Regions from separate parts of the Actinocatenispora thailandica genome, predicted to be linked through region 2. Evidence: riboswitches for the same ligand, from Rfam matches in the RefSeq annotation. Region 2 holds a riboswitch; each other region holds the start of a gene.
What was found. Region 2 has a riboswitch for cyclic di-AMP ahead of Athai_RS21215 (C40 family peptidase). Riboswitches for the same ligand answer to the same signal wherever they lie in the genome.
Positions count from the first base shown of each region.

Region 1 (4,973 bases), 4.8 Mb from region 2:
CCGCCGATCCGGCCGAACCCGGTGACCACCTCGTCGGCGACGAACAGCACGCCGTACTCGCGGCAGACCTGCCGGGCGGCGGCGAGGTAGCCCTCGGCCGGCGGGTACACGCCGCCGGCGCCGATCACCGGCTCGCAGAAGAACGCGGCGACCCGGCCGGGGCCGATCCGTTCGATGGTGGCCCGCAGCTCGTCCACCGAGTCCCGGTCGACCACCGCGGTGTCGGGCATCAGCTCGCCGTAGTCGGCCCGGTTGCCCGCGATGCCGGCGAGCGCGGTACCGGCCACGTGCATCCCGTGGTACGCGTTGGTCCGGGAGATGAGCACCGTGCGCTCGGGCGCGCCCAGCTCGTGCCAGTAGCGGCGGACGAGCTTGGCCGCGGTGTCGACCGAGTCCGAACCGCCGGAGGTGAAGAAGACCTTCGCGTTCGGCATCGGCGCGAGCGAGGCGACCCGCTCGGCCGCCTCGATGGTGGTACGCACCGCGATGTCGCCGAACGACGAGTACGCGGCGAGGCTGCGCAGCTGGTCGGCCGCCGCCTCGGCCAGCTCGCGCCGGCCGTGCCCGACGTTGGCGAACCACAGGCCGGCGGTCGCGTCCAGGTAGCGGCGGTCGTTCTCGTCGAACACCCACACGCCCTCGCCGCGGGAGAGCACGAACTCCCCCGCCGACTCGACGTCGCCCATGTCCGCGAACGGATGCCAGAACGCGCCCATCGTCATCCCCCTCGTGCCCGGCGTTGCGGCCGACCGTACCGCGCGACCGGCGCCGTGCTGCGGGACGGGTTACGACGGCTCGGCGAGCAGGTCGCCGCGCGGCTGGTCCACGGTGACCTGGTACGCCCCGCCCTCGACCGGCACCGGGCGTTCCGTCGCCGGCGCCCCGGGCGGATCCGGCGGTACCGGCGCGGTCCCGGGCGCCGCGGCCGGCGGGTCCGGGTCGGCCGGCAACGGTGGCCGGGTCGGGCCGGTACCGGCGCCGGACCGTTCGATCGCCTCGGCGATCTCGTCCAGGTCCTCGGCGTCCAGCGTCTCGGTGGCCGCCGGCAGCCACCCCGCCACCTGGTCGGGCCGGCGGGCGCCGACGATCGCGGCGGTCACCCCGGGCCACGCCAGCGTCCAGGCGACCGCGACGGTGGCGAGGGTACGGCCCCGGCGGTGCGCGACGTCGCCCATCCGGCGGCCCAGGTCGAGGTTGCGGTCCAGCGCGGCGCCGATGAAGTCGCCGTCGCCGCGGCGCCAGTCGTCGGCGGGCAACGCGGCCACCCGTTCCCGGGTGAACGTGCCGGTCAGCAACCCGCACTGCATCGGGCTGGCGGCGAGCACCCCGACCTCGTTCGCGGCGCACCAGTCGAGCAGGCCGTCGGCGGCCTCCCGGTCGATCGCGGAGAACGGCGGCTGCGCCGCGTCCGGCCGGCCCAGCGCGGCGGCGGCGGTCAGCCCGGCGGTGTGCTGGCTGCACAGCCCGATCGCCCGGACCTTGCCCTCGCGGCGCAGGTCGAGCAGCGTCTGCCAGGTCTCGGCGAGCGGCACCCCGGCCGCGCGGGGCCAGTGCAGCTGGTACAGGTCGATGCGCTCGACGCCGAGCCGGCGCAGCGAACCCTCCAGGTCACGCCGCAGGTGCTTCGGCGCACCGGCGGCGCGCGGCGGGCGGGTCCGGTCCGTCTCGTCCCAGCTCAGGCCGCACTTGGTGAACAGGTACGGCCGGTCCGCCTCGGGGTACGGGGCGAGCGCGGCGGCCACGACCTGCTCGGCGTGGCCCAGCCCGTACACCGGTGCGGTGTCGATCCAGTTGACGCCGTGGTCGACGGCGTACCGGATCGCCGCGACCGAGTCGTCGTCGTCCTGCCGCCCCCAGCCGTACGCGTAGCCCGCGCCGCCGAGCGCCCAGGTGCCGAAGCCCACCCGGGTGACGTGCAGGTCGGTACGACCCAGCCGGCGGGTCGGCAGATCGCTGGCGGGCATCGAGTGCCACCTCCTCGCCCCGGACGCCGCCGCGTGCCCCACGTCGCCGCGTCGCCGTCACCCCCTCACCCTGGCGCACCGGGGCGCCTGTCGTACCGGGATTCTGCGGATCGGCAAACGGTTGGTGGTACGGCCATCGCGGAGCGCAGCATCGCCCGGAGTGCTGTGGCGCTTCCCACATGGCGGACCGCGGGCCGGCCGCAGCGGCCGGTGATTTACCTGGTGGTGGCGGTCTCCTGGGCAGCTTCTCGGCCGGCCACTCGTAACGGCACGATAACGGGTTCGTTACCCAAGGTGTCCGCACACGGGAGCACGGCCCACCGCCGACAGGCCGACGAAGCCAAACAGATCACGCAGGGTTGAACGGCACTCGGCGGTATCCGTACTCTTGGGCGGTCCGGTCGGGAGTCTGCCACCAAACCGGTGGCGCCGAACGGGCACCGCCGAGTCGTCACTCGGCGAGCCGGGGATCCAACGGGCGCCGTTCGCGGCGCCCATCCGGGGTGAATCGGCCAGCTCTCGGTGAGAGCCGGCGGTAGGGCGAACTCACTTCTTCCCGCCCGAACCCGTCAGCTAACCCGGTAGGCGGTTGCGGGAGAAGGAGTGAGCTACTGGTGTCAGTAGCGGGGACTGTTGCGCGCCCAACCCGGCGCGCGCTTGCTTTGCTCGCCGCCGCCCTCTGCGCCACCGTCGGCGTCGGCCTGATCGGCCCGACCGCCGCGCACGCGGACCCGTCCGCCTCGCAGCTGGAACACGGCATGGACTCGACCTGGTCCAAGTTGGAGGCCAACGGCGAGAAGCTGAAGCAGAACGAGGACGCGCTCGCGAAGAACGAGAAGAAGTCCCGTGAGCTGAGCAAGCAGATCGCGCCGCTGAAGAAGAAGGTCGACGCGATGTACAAGGAGGTCGGCACCTACGCGGCCGCCGCCTACCGGGGCGGCAACCTGTCCGCCCTCAACTCGATGCTGAAGTACGGCTCGCCCACCACCATGCTCGACCAGATGGCGACGCTGGACCGGATGGCCGCCGACCAGCACGCCAAGGTCGCGAGGTACGAGTCGGCGAAGAAGAAGCTGGACGCCTCGAAGGCGAAGTACGACAAGCTCATCGCGAGCAACAAGGCGCAGGCCAAGAAGCTCTCCGCGGAGAAGAAGAAGCTCAAGTCCGACATGGACACCATGGAGAAGCAGTGGATGAAGACGGCGGCGGCCCGGAAGAACACCGGGACCCAGCTGCCGCAGATGCCGTACATCCCCGGGCCGGGCGGCGTCGCCGTGCGCTACGCGATCAACCACCTCGGCGACCCGTACGTGTGGGCGACGGCGGGGCCGAACACCTTCGACTGCTCCGGCCTGACCTCGGCCTCCTGGGCCGCGGCCGGCGTGCACATGCGGGCGTACACCTACAGCCAGTACGCGGCCTTCCCGCACGTCACCCGCGACCAGTTGCAGCCCGGTGACCTGGTGTTCTACAACGGCGGCGAGCACGTCGCCATCTACATCGGCCGGTACGACGGCACGAGCTACGTGATCCACGCACCGCAGCCCGGTGAGTACGTCAAGGTGTCCACGCTCGACTACCCCGGTTCCTGGTACGGGGCGGTTCGACCCTGACGCCGCGACACACGACTCGGTAGCCACCGAGGAGGGCCGTCCCCGCCACCACGTGGGGGTCGGCCCTCACCCTTTCCACGGCCGGACCAGCGTGTCCGGTGGCCCCGGCGGGCCGCCCTGCTGACCGGCGGCCCTGCTGACCGGCGCATCCCGCGGCCCTCCCGAGCCGGAGGCATCCCGCGGCCGTCCCGGGCCGGCGCATCCCACGGCCGTCCCGGGCCGGGGAATCCTGCGGCCCCCTGGGCCGGAGGCAACCCTCGGCACTCCCGTCCGGGGGTCGGCGGCGTCGTCGGGTCAGCGCTGGCCGTTGCGTTCCGCGACGAGCCGGGCGGTGATCGCCTCCGGGGCACCGGGGCGGGCGAAGTGCCACCCCTGCCCGACGTCGCAGCCGAACTCGCGGAGCCGGCTGGCCTGCCCGACGGTCTCCACGCCCTCGGCGATCACGGTGAGGTCGAGCGCGTGCGCCAACTCCACCAGCGTCTCCACGATGCGTTCGTCCACCGGGTCCGGCCCACCGACACCGTTGTCGGTCGCGTCGGCCATCCCGGACACGAACGAGCCGGCGATCTTGAGCGCGTGCACCGGCAGCCGGCGCAGGTAGGCGAGGTTGGAGTAGCCGGTACCGAAGTCGTCGATGGCGAGCCGGACACCCATGTCGGTCAGCGCGTGCAGGGCCCGCAGCGGCTCCGCGGCCGGCCCCATGATCGCGCTCTCGGTCAGCTCCAGCACGAGCCGGTCGGCCGGCAGGCCGGTACTCGACAGCACCTCGGACACCTCGTCGGTCAGGTGCTTCTCGTGCGCCTGCCGGACCGCGAGGTTGACGCTGACGAAGAAGTCGTCGGCGGCGATCTCCTGCCAGCGCTGCGCCTGCTCGCAGGCCGAGCGCAGCACCCAGCGGCCGAGCGGCACGATCGCCCCGGTCTCCTCGGCCAGGTTGATGAACCGGTCCGGCGGCAGCCAGCCGAGTTCCGGGTGCCGCCAGCGGACCAGCGCCTCCACCCCGCGCAGCCGGTCGTCGGCCAACCCCACGAGCGGCTGGTACTCGACCACGAACTCGCCGTGCTCGACGGCGGCGGGCATCGCGGCGGCGAGCGAGTAGCGGGCCACCTCCCGCGCGTGCCGGTCCGGGTCGAACACCGCGAGCCGATCGGTGCCCTCCGACTTCGCCCAGTACAGGGTGGTGTCGGCGGCCTGCATCAGGTCGGCCGCGGTGAACCGGTCGGCGATCCGGTCTACCACCCCGACGCAGGCGGACACCGACAGTTCGTGCCCGCCGACCCGCAGCGGATCGTGCAGCGCGGCGAGGGCCCGTTCGGCACACCGCACCGGCTCGGAGTCCGGGTCGTCGATGAGGATGACGAACTCGTCCCCGCCGGTCCGGGCGACGAGGCAGCCG
Region 1 covers NZ_AP023355.1:18,199-23,171, reverse strand. Annotated here, with positions in the region: gene Athai_RS00105 (aminotransferase family protein) at 1-716, opposite strand, end outside; gene Athai_RS00100 (aldo/keto reductase) at 786-1,964, opposite strand; cyclic di-AMP (ydaO/yuaA leader) riboswitch at 2,396-2,567, shown strand; gene Athai_RS00095 (C40 family peptidase) at 2,579-3,577, shown strand; gene Athai_RS00090 (putative bifunctional diguanylate cyclase/phosphodiesterase) at 3,872-4,973, opposite strand, start outside.
Region 1: linked by a shared signal. The riboswitch ahead of Athai_RS00095 (C40 family peptidase) and the one ahead of Athai_RS21215 (C40 family peptidase) in region 2 are both predicted to bind cyclic di-AMP.

Region 2 (4,973 bases):
AGGCCCGGCTCACCGTCGCCGACGCCGACGCCGACGCCGAGCTGGACACCGCACCGGACGATCGCGCCGAGCTGGACCGGGCTGCGGGCGCCGACAACGCGCCCGCGCTGCGCTCGCCCGGCCGTACCGGGGATCCGCGGGCGGTCATCGAACGCATCCAGGTCGCCACCGCCGGGTCCGAATGCGCGGTGGAGGTGTGCCTGACCGCCGACGGGGTACGGGCGGTGGGCCGGGCCGGCGGCCCGGCGCTCGACCCGTACCTGCTGCGGGTGGCGGCGCAGGCCACCGCCGACGCGGTCGGGGTGCTGGTCGCCGGGCGGGCCCGGTGCGCCGTCGAACACGTCGACGTGGTGACGGCCGGCCCGTGCCGGGTGGTGGTGGTCGTGCTGGTGCTGCTCGCCGGTGACACGGCGGAGCGGTTGGTCGGGTCGGCGGTGGCCAGCGGCGATCCGCGGCAGGCCGCGGTGCGCGCCACGATGGCCGCGCTCAACCGGCGGCTGGTTCCGCTCCTGGACTCCGTGCTGGCCTGAGGCCGCGTGCGGCCGGCCGGAGGTCGCCGGCTGGCCGGCAGCCCGGACGCAGGACGGCCGGTACCCCGTCGCGGGGGACCGGCCGTCGGGGTGCTGCGATCAGGGGCGACCGATGCCGTAGACCGGCATCATGTCGATCGACGACACCTTGACCACCTCGCCGAACGTCGGCGCGTGGATCACCTTGTCGTTGCCGACGTAGATCGCCACGTGCCCGAGGTTCTCGTAGAACACCAGGTCACCCGGTGCGATCTGGCTCCGGCTGATGTGCGTGATCTGGTTGTACTGGTCGGCCGCGACGTGCGGCAGGCTCACCCCGGCCTGCGCCCAGGCGGCGAGCGTCAGCCCGGAGCAGTCGTACGAGTTGGGCCCGGCCGCGGCCCACGCGTACGGCTTGCCGAGCTGCGCGTACGCGAAGTCGACGACCGCGCCGGCGCGCCCGGACACGTTCGGCGGGGTCTGCCCGGAGCCGGTGCCGGCGGTCTCGGTGGCGCTGCCGTACGCCTGCTCGCGCAGTTTCTTGAGCTTGTCGACCTTGGCCGAGATCGACGCCTTCTTCTTCTTCAGGTCCTTGATCTGCTTGCTCTGCTTGGCGTAGAGCGCGGCGAGCTCCTTGTGCTGCCCGTCGAGCTTGCGCTTCGCGGTGATCAGCGAGCGGATCTCGCCGGACTGCTGCGCGCTGAGCCGGTTGAGCGTGGCGATGTTGTTCAGCGTGTCGCTGGAACTGCCGTTGAGCACCGCGTTCCAGGCGGTGGCCGGGCCACCCTTGTACGCGGCGGCGGCGATCGCGTCGACCTGCTTCTGCGCGGTGGCGACCTTGCCGGACAGCGGTTTGAGCTGCTTGTCCACCGCGGCGATGCGCTTCTTCGTCTTCTTCTGCTCTTCGGTGATCTTGTTGTACTGCTCGACCACCTTGTCGAACTGGGTCGACTGCTGCTTGATCTGCTGCTCCAGATCGGCCTGCGACGGCGCGCCGTGTGCCGGCGTGGTACCGACGAGGGCTGCGGCGGCCACCGCAGCGGCCGCGACCGCGGCCAGTCCGATCGTGCGCAGCGACGCCCACCTCGGGTGTGCTGTGTCCATCGGGTCTGCGCCCTTCTTCCTCAGACCGCCTACCGGGTTAGCTGACGGGTTCGGGCGGGAAGAGCGCCCTACCGGGACTGTGGCCTGTCCATGGCCCCGGATTCACCCCGTGGTACGGGTGGGTCCTCGGCTCGCCTGGCGGCGACTCGGCGGTGCCGTCCGGAGCTGCCCGACGGGGCGGCAGGGGGCCGAACGACCCCGTTACGGTAGCCGTTCCGGCGCCGCGGTCAACGCCGTCGCGATCGGCGCGGTGACCATCCCCACAGCACTTTGACGGACCGTCCGGACGCGACTGCGCAGCGCGTCGATCCGTTGGTACGAACAGGAATCGACGCGCCGCACCGTGGTCGCAGGGCGGCGCGGTGTGACCGTGCGTTCGTCACGCACCGAAGCGGCGCTGGCGCTCCGCGTACGAGCGGAGCGCGCGCAGGAAGTCCACCCGGCGGAACGCCGGCCAGTAGACGTCGCAGAAGTACAGCTCGGAATAGGCGGACTGCCACAGCAGGAAGCCGGAGAGTCGCCGCTCGCCGCTGGTACGGATGACGAGGTCCGGGTCCGGCAGGTCGGCGGTGTACAGGTGCGCCGCGATGTCGTCGGCGGACAGCGTGGCGGCCAGCTCGTCCATCCCGGTACCGGCCGCCGCGGCGTCGGTGAGCAGCGACCGGAAGGCGTCCACCAGCTCCTGGCGGCCGCCGTACCCGATCGCGATCGTCAGGCACGGCCCGGTGCCCGGCCCCTGGTCGGCGGCGAGCTTCAAGGCGTGCGCGGTCGAGTCCGGCAGCAGCTCCAGCCGGCCCGCCACCCGCAGCCGCCAGCCGGCCCGCGGGGTGCTCGCGCGCTGCTCGATGGTGCGCATCAGGAAGTCGAGCTCGCCCTGGTCGCGCCGGGCCAGGTTCTCGGTGGAGGCGACGAACACGGTGACGTGCTCGATACCCAGTTCGGTGCACCAGTCGAGCAGGTCGTCGATGTGGTCGGCGCCGGCCTGATGTCCCATGCTGACGCTGGCCAGCCCGGCGGCACGGGCCCAGCGCCGGTTGCCGTCCATGATCAGGCCGACGTGCGCCGGGCGGGTCGTGCGGCCGAGCGAGGCGCGCAGCCGCCGCTCGTAGAGGCGATACAGCAGGTTGCGTGGCGTCATCGGACCAGCCAACCAGGCAGATGTGTGCATTCGGCGAAGAAGCCGTGCCGGTACGCGGAAGGCCCGGCACCGCAGCAGCGGTGCCGGGCCTCCCGGTGGTGCAACGCGGCCGGCGGATCCCGCTCAGCGCGGGTGACCGGTCAGCGCGCGAACGGGTTCAGCGTCGGGTCGTCCGGGTCGCTCACGCCGTCGGAGTAGTGCACGGTGTCCAGCGTGCCGTCGCCGTCGGTGTCGGTGGCGACCGCGTCGATGCTGCCGTTCTCGTCCCGGTCCACGCCGACCTGGTCCAGGGTGCCGTCGCCGTTGCTGTCCACCGCGTAGGTGTCGGCGGTGCCGTCGTAGTTCTGGTCCGCGACGACCTGGTCGACGTTGCCGTCGCCGTCGGTGTCCCGACCCACCAGGTCGACGTGGCCGTCACCGTTGCGGTCGGCGTAGACGGTGTCGGCGGTGCCGTCGCCGTTGCTGTCGACGACCTCGGTGTCGAGCCGGCCGTCGCCGTCGGTGTCGTAGAAGACCTCGTTGGCGACGCCGTCGCCGTCGGTGTCGACCATCACCATGTCCGCCACGCCGTCGTGGTCGGTGTCGACGATCATCGTCTCGGTGCCGTCGGTGTGCTGCTCGACGATCACGTCGTCGGCCACGCCGTCGCCGTTGACGTCGACCGAACTGTCGCCGCTGTCGAAGTCGCTCATGGTCCCCTCCATGAAGAACCCGCGTGCGCGGGAGGTCGAGATCCCGCGCTGCCGCGGGGCCGTTGGCTGCGACGGTGTCGCCGGTCGCGATCCGTTGCTGAGGCCAACAGTGCCAGAGCACCACCGGCCGGGCCATCGCGGATTCGTGCCACCCGGTGTGCGGCCGGCGGCGCCGGGTTCCTGCCCGCACGCGGTGCCGGCGGGTCGGTCAGCCGGCGCTGGAGGCGGACCCGAGCAGCGCCTCGATCGCCGCGTCCAGGTCGGGGTAGAGGTTGAAGATCGTGGTGAGCTGGGTCAGCTCCAGGATGTCCAGCACCCGTCGCGGCGCGGCGGCGATCGCCAGCCGGTGCCCGGAGTTGCGACCCTGCTGGTAACCGGCGACCAGGACGCCGAGCCCGGTGGAGTCGAGGAAGTCGACGCCGGACATCTCGACCACGGCATCGCGCTCGGCGAGCGCGGTGGTCAGCTCCTCGCGCAGCCGCCACGCGGTGTCCACGTCGATGTCGCCGGACACGGTGAGCACGGCGAGGTCGTCCCGGTCGGCGCGGGCCAGCTCGAACGTCGGGCGGCTCATCGGCCGGGCCCCAGCCCTGCGGTACGAAGCATTCCCGTCGTCATCGCCATGTCCCGATTCTCCCTGAGCTGCCGGACAACACAGTGTCTCCTACCCGCCGACGGGCAGTTCCTAACGGGTTGCCGCGGCAGAACTTGCGGGGAGCAAACGCACCAACCGGGTACCGTCCGACGTCACGGTGAGGGTACGGCACGCGCCGGCCGAACGGGCACGCTCCGGACGGGACGAGGCCCGCGCAGCCGGTCGGCGAGGCCGAAGACGGCACGAACCAGCCGAGGCGGGTGTTCGCGGTGCCGGGGCCGGATGGGGTCACCGCCGTCGCGGTCGGCGGCATCGTCCTGCTCCAGCTGGCCCGCTGACCGGTGCGCTGCCCGGGTGCGGGTGCCGGGGACGACAATGGCGGTGATGAGCACGACGCGAGACTCCGACCAGACGCCCAGCTGTTGCGCGCCGACCAGGCCGGACGGGCACCGTGACCCGGCGCCGCGGCCCGCCGCCGGCGGGCCCGGCCGGCCCCGGTTCGGCGGGTTGGTCGCGCTGCCCGGCGGCACGTTCCGGATGGGTACCGACGACCCGGACGGCTTCCCGGCCGACGGCGAGGGCCCGGTACGGGAGGTGACGGTGCGGTCGTTCCGGATCTCGGCGACGACGGTGACCAACGCGCAGTTCGCCGCGTTCGTCCGGGACACCGGTTTCCGCACCGACGCCGAGCGGTACGGCTGGTCGTTCGTGTTCCACCTGCTGGTGCCGCCGGCGCTGCGCCGCTCCGGTGCCCCGGTGGCCGGCCCGGCACCGTGGTGGCTGGGCATCGCCGGGGCGAGCTGGCAGGCGCCCGAGGGGCCGGGTTCGGACGTGTCGCAGCGGTCCAACCACCCGGTCGTGCACGTGTCGTACGACGACGCGGTGGCCTACTGCGACTGGGCCGGGGTGCGGCTGCCGACCGAGGCGGAGTGGGA
Region 2 covers NZ_AP023355.1:4,769,138-4,774,110, reverse strand. Annotated here, with positions in the region: gene Athai_RS21220 (hypothetical protein) at 1-530, shown strand, start outside; gene Athai_RS21215 (C40 family peptidase) at 630-1,613, opposite strand; cyclic di-AMP (ydaO/yuaA leader) riboswitch at 1,625-1,775, opposite strand; gene uppS (polyprenyl diphosphate synthase) at 1,993-2,751, opposite strand; gene Athai_RS21205 (hypothetical protein) at 2,892-3,443, opposite strand; gene Athai_RS21200 (STAS domain-containing protein) at 3,652-4,017, opposite strand; partial or broken gene Athai_RS21195 (formylglycine-generating enzyme family protein) at 4,423-4,973, shown strand, end outside.

Region 3 (4,973 bases), 4.3 Mb from region 2:
AACACGCTGGAGAACGCCATCGCGGCGGCCGCGAGCACCGGGGTGACCAGGCCCAGCGCGGCCAGCGGGATGGCCGCCACGTTGTACCCGAACGCCCAGAACAGGTTCCCCTTGATGGTGCGCAGGGTGCGGCGGGACAGCCGGATCGCGTCCGCCGCGGCCCGCAGGTCACCGGCGACCAGGGTCAGGTCGCTCGCCTCGATCGCCACGTCGGTACCGGTGCCCATCGCGATGCCCAGGTCGGCGGTGGCGAGCGCGGCGGCGTCGTTGATGCCGTCGCCCACCATCGCGACCACCCGGCCGGACCGTTGCAGTTCGGCGACCACGTCCGCCTTGCCGGCCGGCAGCACCCCGGCGTGCACCTCGTCGATGCCCACCGCCTGCGCGACGGTACGAGCCGCGGCCTGGTGGTCGCCGGTCAGCAGCACCGGCCGCAACCCCAGCTCGCGCAGCGCCGCGACCGCTTCCGCGGCGCCGTCGGCGACGGTGTCGGAGACCACCAGGACGCCCCGGGCCACCCCGTCCCAGCCGGCCAGTACCGCGGTGGCGCCAGTGGCACCGGCGGTGCCGATGGCCTCGGTCAGCTCCGCCGGTACCGACAGGCCCTCGCGGGTCAGCAGTTCCGGCCGGCCCACCACGACGCGATGACCGTCCACAGTGGCCAGTGCACCGAAACCGGCCACGGCGGCGAAGTCGTGCACCTCCGGTAGTTCCCCGGCGGCCGACGCCGCGGTGGCCACCGCACGGGCGATCGGGTGTTCGCTGGCGTGCTCGACGGCACCCGCGTACCGCAGGATCTCGGCCGCCGACTCGCCCGCGGCGGCGATCGTGTCGGTGTGCGTCATCCGGCCGGTGGTGACCGTACCGGTCTTGTCCAGCACCACGGTGTCGATCCGCCGGGTCGACTCCAGCACCTCCGGCCCCTTGATCAGGATGCCCAGCTGCGCGCCCCGACCGGTACCGACCAGCAGCGCGGTCGGCGTGGCGAGCCCGAGCGCGCAGGGGCAGGCGACGATCAGCACGGCCACCGCGGCGGTGACCGCCGCCGCGGCCGGCTGCCCGGCCGCGAGCCACGCCACCAGCGTGCCGAGCGCGACCACCAACACCACCGGGACGAACACCGCGGAGATCCGGTCGGCGAGCCGCTGCACCTGCGCCTTGCCGTTCTGCGCGTCGGCGACCAGCCGGCCGAGCTGCGCCAGCTGGGTGTCGGCACCGACCCGGCGGGCGGTGACGACGAGCCGGCCGCCGGCGTTCACGGTCGCCCCGACCACCTCGTCGCCGGGACCGACCTCGACCGGCACCGACTCGCCGGTGAGCATCGACGCGTCCACCGCGCTGGTGCCGGACTCCACCACGCCGTCGGTGGCGATCTTCTCCCCCGGCCGGACCACGAACCGGTCCCCGACCGCCAACCGTCCGATCGGCACGGTCTGCTCCCGGCCGGCCGCGGTGAGCACCGTGACGTCCTTGGCGCCCAACGACAGCAGCGCCCGCAGCGCGGAACCGGCGCGCCGCTTGGCCCGCGCCTCGAAGTACCGCCCGGCCAGCAGGAAGGTGGTCAGCGCGGCGCCGACCTCCAGGTACAGCTGGGGTCCGGTGTCCGCGCCGGCGAACAGGTGCAGGCTCATCCGCAGGTGCTCACCGCCGGCACCACCGAGGAACAGCGCCCACAGGCTCCACAGGTACGACACGGTCGCGCCCAGCGAGACCAGCGTGTCCATGGTGGCGGCGCGGTGCCGCAGGTTGGTCAGCGCGGCGCGGTGGAACGGCCACGCACCCCACACCACCACCGGTGAGACCAGCGTCAGCGCGAGCCACTGCCAGTGGTTGAACTGCAGCGGCGGCACCATCGCGAGCAGCAGCACCGGCGCGGTCAGCACGGCCGAGCCGAGCAGCCGGGTGCGCAGCGAGCGTTCGGCCTCGTCCCGCTCGTCCGGGGCCGGCGCGTCGCCGGTCTCGACCGGCGGCTCCGGCGGCTGCGCGGTGTAGCCGGTCGCCTCGACGGTGCCGATCAGATCCTGCACCGAGACTCCGGCGGGATGGTGCACCCGCGCGGTCTCGGTGGCGAAGTTGACGGTCGCGGCCACGCCGGGCAGCTTGTTCAGCTTGCGTTCCACCCGGGCCGCGCAGGACGCGCAGGTCATGCCGCCGATCCGCAGTTCGGTGGCGGATCCGTCACTGTCCACAGTAGACATCTACCCTCCCCGACCGGCGCCGTCCCGGCGCCGCACTCAGGCCAGCTGGTAGCCGGCCTCGTCGACCGCGGCGGCCACCGAGTCGGTGGCCAGCGGCTGATCGGTGTCGACCTCGACCCGGCCGCTCGCCACGTCGACCCGGACCGCCTGCACGCCCGGCAGCGCGCCGAGTTCCGAACTCACGGCGCTGGCGCAGTGGCCGCAGGTCATACCGGTGACGGTGTATGTCTGAGTTGCCATGATTGCCTCCACAACGATGATGTGCGGTCAGGAACGGACCAGCCGGGCGATTGCCGCGCTGGCCTCCTTGACCTTCTCTTCGGCCTCTTCGCCACCCTTTGCCGTGGCCTCGGCCACGCAGTGTGACAGGTGACCGTCCAGCAGCCCGAGCGCGACGCCTTGCAGTGCTCGGGTCGCCGCCGAGATCTGGGTGAGGATGTCGATGCAGTACGTGTCCTGCTCGACCATCCGCTCCAGCCCGCGGATCTGACCCTCGACTCGCCGCAGTCGGGCCAGTAGTGCCTGTTTGTCGTCGCTGTACCAGTAACTCGCCATCTGGCCACCTCCCCCGTTCGATCCCGACAGTACCATACCCCCCTACCGTATCCAACCACGGAGCGCAGCGAGTCGGACGCGAACGGATCACTTCCCGAAACGAATGTGTGTGGCGCGCCGGGGGCGACTTGCGATCGACTGACGGTTACTCCTAATGTGACTCCCCGTCTGACCGGATGTCTGCCGCCTGCCCGTGGGCGGCACCGGTGGACACCGCCGAGTTGCCGCGCGAGCCGCCTCCCCTGGTGCTTGCCGGCGAGCCGGGGACCCACCTCCCTGGGGTGAATCCGCGACCGCGGGTCGTGGTAGGGCGCACTTCTTCCCCGCCCGAACCCGTCAGCTAACCCGGCAGGCGGTGCGAGGAAGAAGGAGCCGGCTGCCGGTGCCTACCTCCGCTGTCATGCCGCGGCCGCTTCGGGCCGTCGGCCTGGTTCTGTTCGCCGCACTCACCGCGATCGCGCTGCTGCTGCTCGGAACCCCAGCGCACGCGACGCCGTCCGAGGCCGAGCTGACCAAACAGATCGACGCCAAGTCGAAGCAGTTCGACAAGGCCGTCCAGGAGTACGACAAGGTCCAGGACCAGCTGTCCGCCAGCAAGAAGAAGGAAAAGGCGGTCAACAAGAAGCTCAAGCCACTGCAGAAGAAGGTCGACGCGGCGGAACAGACGGTCGGCAAGATGGCCGCCGCCGCCTACCGGGGTGGCAAGCCCGGCGCGGTGAACGCGATCCTCTCCGACGGTTCCGCCAGTACCCTGCTCGACTCGCTCTCCCTGCTCGACCAGCTGGCCCGCAGCCAGAGCAAGCAGATCGCCGAGTACAGCAAGGCGAAGGCCGCGCTGGACAAGCAGAAGGCGGCGCTGGACACCGAGATCGGCAAGCAGACCCAGGCGAAGAAGAAGCTGGCCGACCAGAAGAAGTCGCTCGACAAGGACGTGCAGAAGCTGCGCGACCTGCGCACCCAGGCCTACGGCTCACCGACCAACTACAACACCAACGTCGACTACGGCCCGGCGCCGAACCTGCCCGGCAGCGCCGGCAAGGCGGTCGACTACGCGTGGGCGCAGCTCGGCAAGCCGTACAACATGGGTTCCGCGGGGCCGAACGAGTTCGACTGCTCGGGCCTGACGATGATGGCCTGGAACGCCGCCGGCTACTCGCTCGCGCACAGCTCGTACACCCAGTACAGCCAGACCCACCGGATCAGCCGCAACCAGCTGGAGCCCGGCGACCTGGTCTTCTACAGCGGGAACGAGCACGTCGCGATCTACATCGGCGGCAACCAGATCATCCACGCGCCCACCTACGGCGAGCCGGTGCAGAAGGCCAGCGTCGACATGATGCCGCCGGACGGCTACGGCCGCGTCGGCTGATCACACAAGCCTTACCCCCACCCCCACGCGACGCCGGTACCGGAGCATCCCCCCGTCTCCGGCACCGGCGTCGCGGTCTCCGCGGCCCGAGCTCCGGGATCTCCCTGCAGCCGGACCGCACCGAGCCGGTAAGCTCGCTGTAGGCCCGAGGGGCGCGGAAGGGGCGGCCGGCGCAAGCCGGAGCCTCGAAACGCGGCGGGCCCGACAGATGGCTGGCTCACCAGGGAAGATGCCGGTCGTTGCCCTCGTAGCTCAGGGGATAGAGCACCGCTCTCCTAAAGCGGGTGTCGCAGGTTCGAATCCTGCCGGGGGCGCCAGGTCACACCGCTCGATGACCGACCCGGGCCGCCGGGCGCGCCCCGTCCGGGCGCCGTCGATCCCGCCGTGTCGACCGCGGGCTGCCTCCGTACGACACCGCATCCGGTCCCGGGACCCGGCCGTACGGACGATCCCGTGGCACCGCGCGTCCGGCACCCTGGACGCCATGTCGACCTGGGTGCGCGTGGCCCCCCGCACTCACGGATCGAGCGCATCGAGGTCGCCAGGCCCACCCGGTTGCTCGGCCCGCCGGCCCGCTACACGATCTGGATCGTCCCGACGCACGGCCGCACTGTCGAGACGCCGATCCAACGTGACGATCGCTGGCGGCTGCTGCGTCCTCGCGGCAACGCGGCGGTGGTCTCCGTGGACGAGTTCGCCGAGACGGTGGCCACCCTTCGCGGCTACCTCGCTCGTCCCGGTACCCGCCCGGTCAGCCGGTGACGAGGACCTCACGGAGCCGGCGGGCGAACGCGGCGGGCTGGCCGGCGTAGGGGTGGTCGCCGCCGGTGAAGCCGCCGTGGTGGCTGGGG
Region 3 covers NZ_AP023355.1:436,325-441,297, reverse strand. Annotated here, with positions in the region: gene Athai_RS02040 (heavy metal translocating P-type ATPase) at 1-2,198, opposite strand, end outside; gene Athai_RS02035 (heavy-metal-associated domain-containing protein) at 2,235-2,438, opposite strand; gene Athai_RS02030 (metal-sensitive transcriptional regulator) at 2,466-2,753, opposite strand; cyclic di-AMP (ydaO/yuaA leader) riboswitch at 2,994-3,123, shown strand; gene Athai_RS02025 (C40 family peptidase) at 3,154-4,122, shown strand; tRNA gene Athai_RS02020 (tRNA-Arg) at 4,364-4,439, shown strand; gene Athai_RS02015 (hypothetical protein) at 4,576-4,884, shown strand; gene Athai_RS02010 (alpha/beta fold hydrolase) at 4,874-4,973, opposite strand, start outside.
Region 3: linked by a shared signal. The riboswitch ahead of Athai_RS02025 (C40 family peptidase) and the one ahead of Athai_RS21215 (C40 family peptidase) in region 2 are both predicted to bind cyclic di-AMP.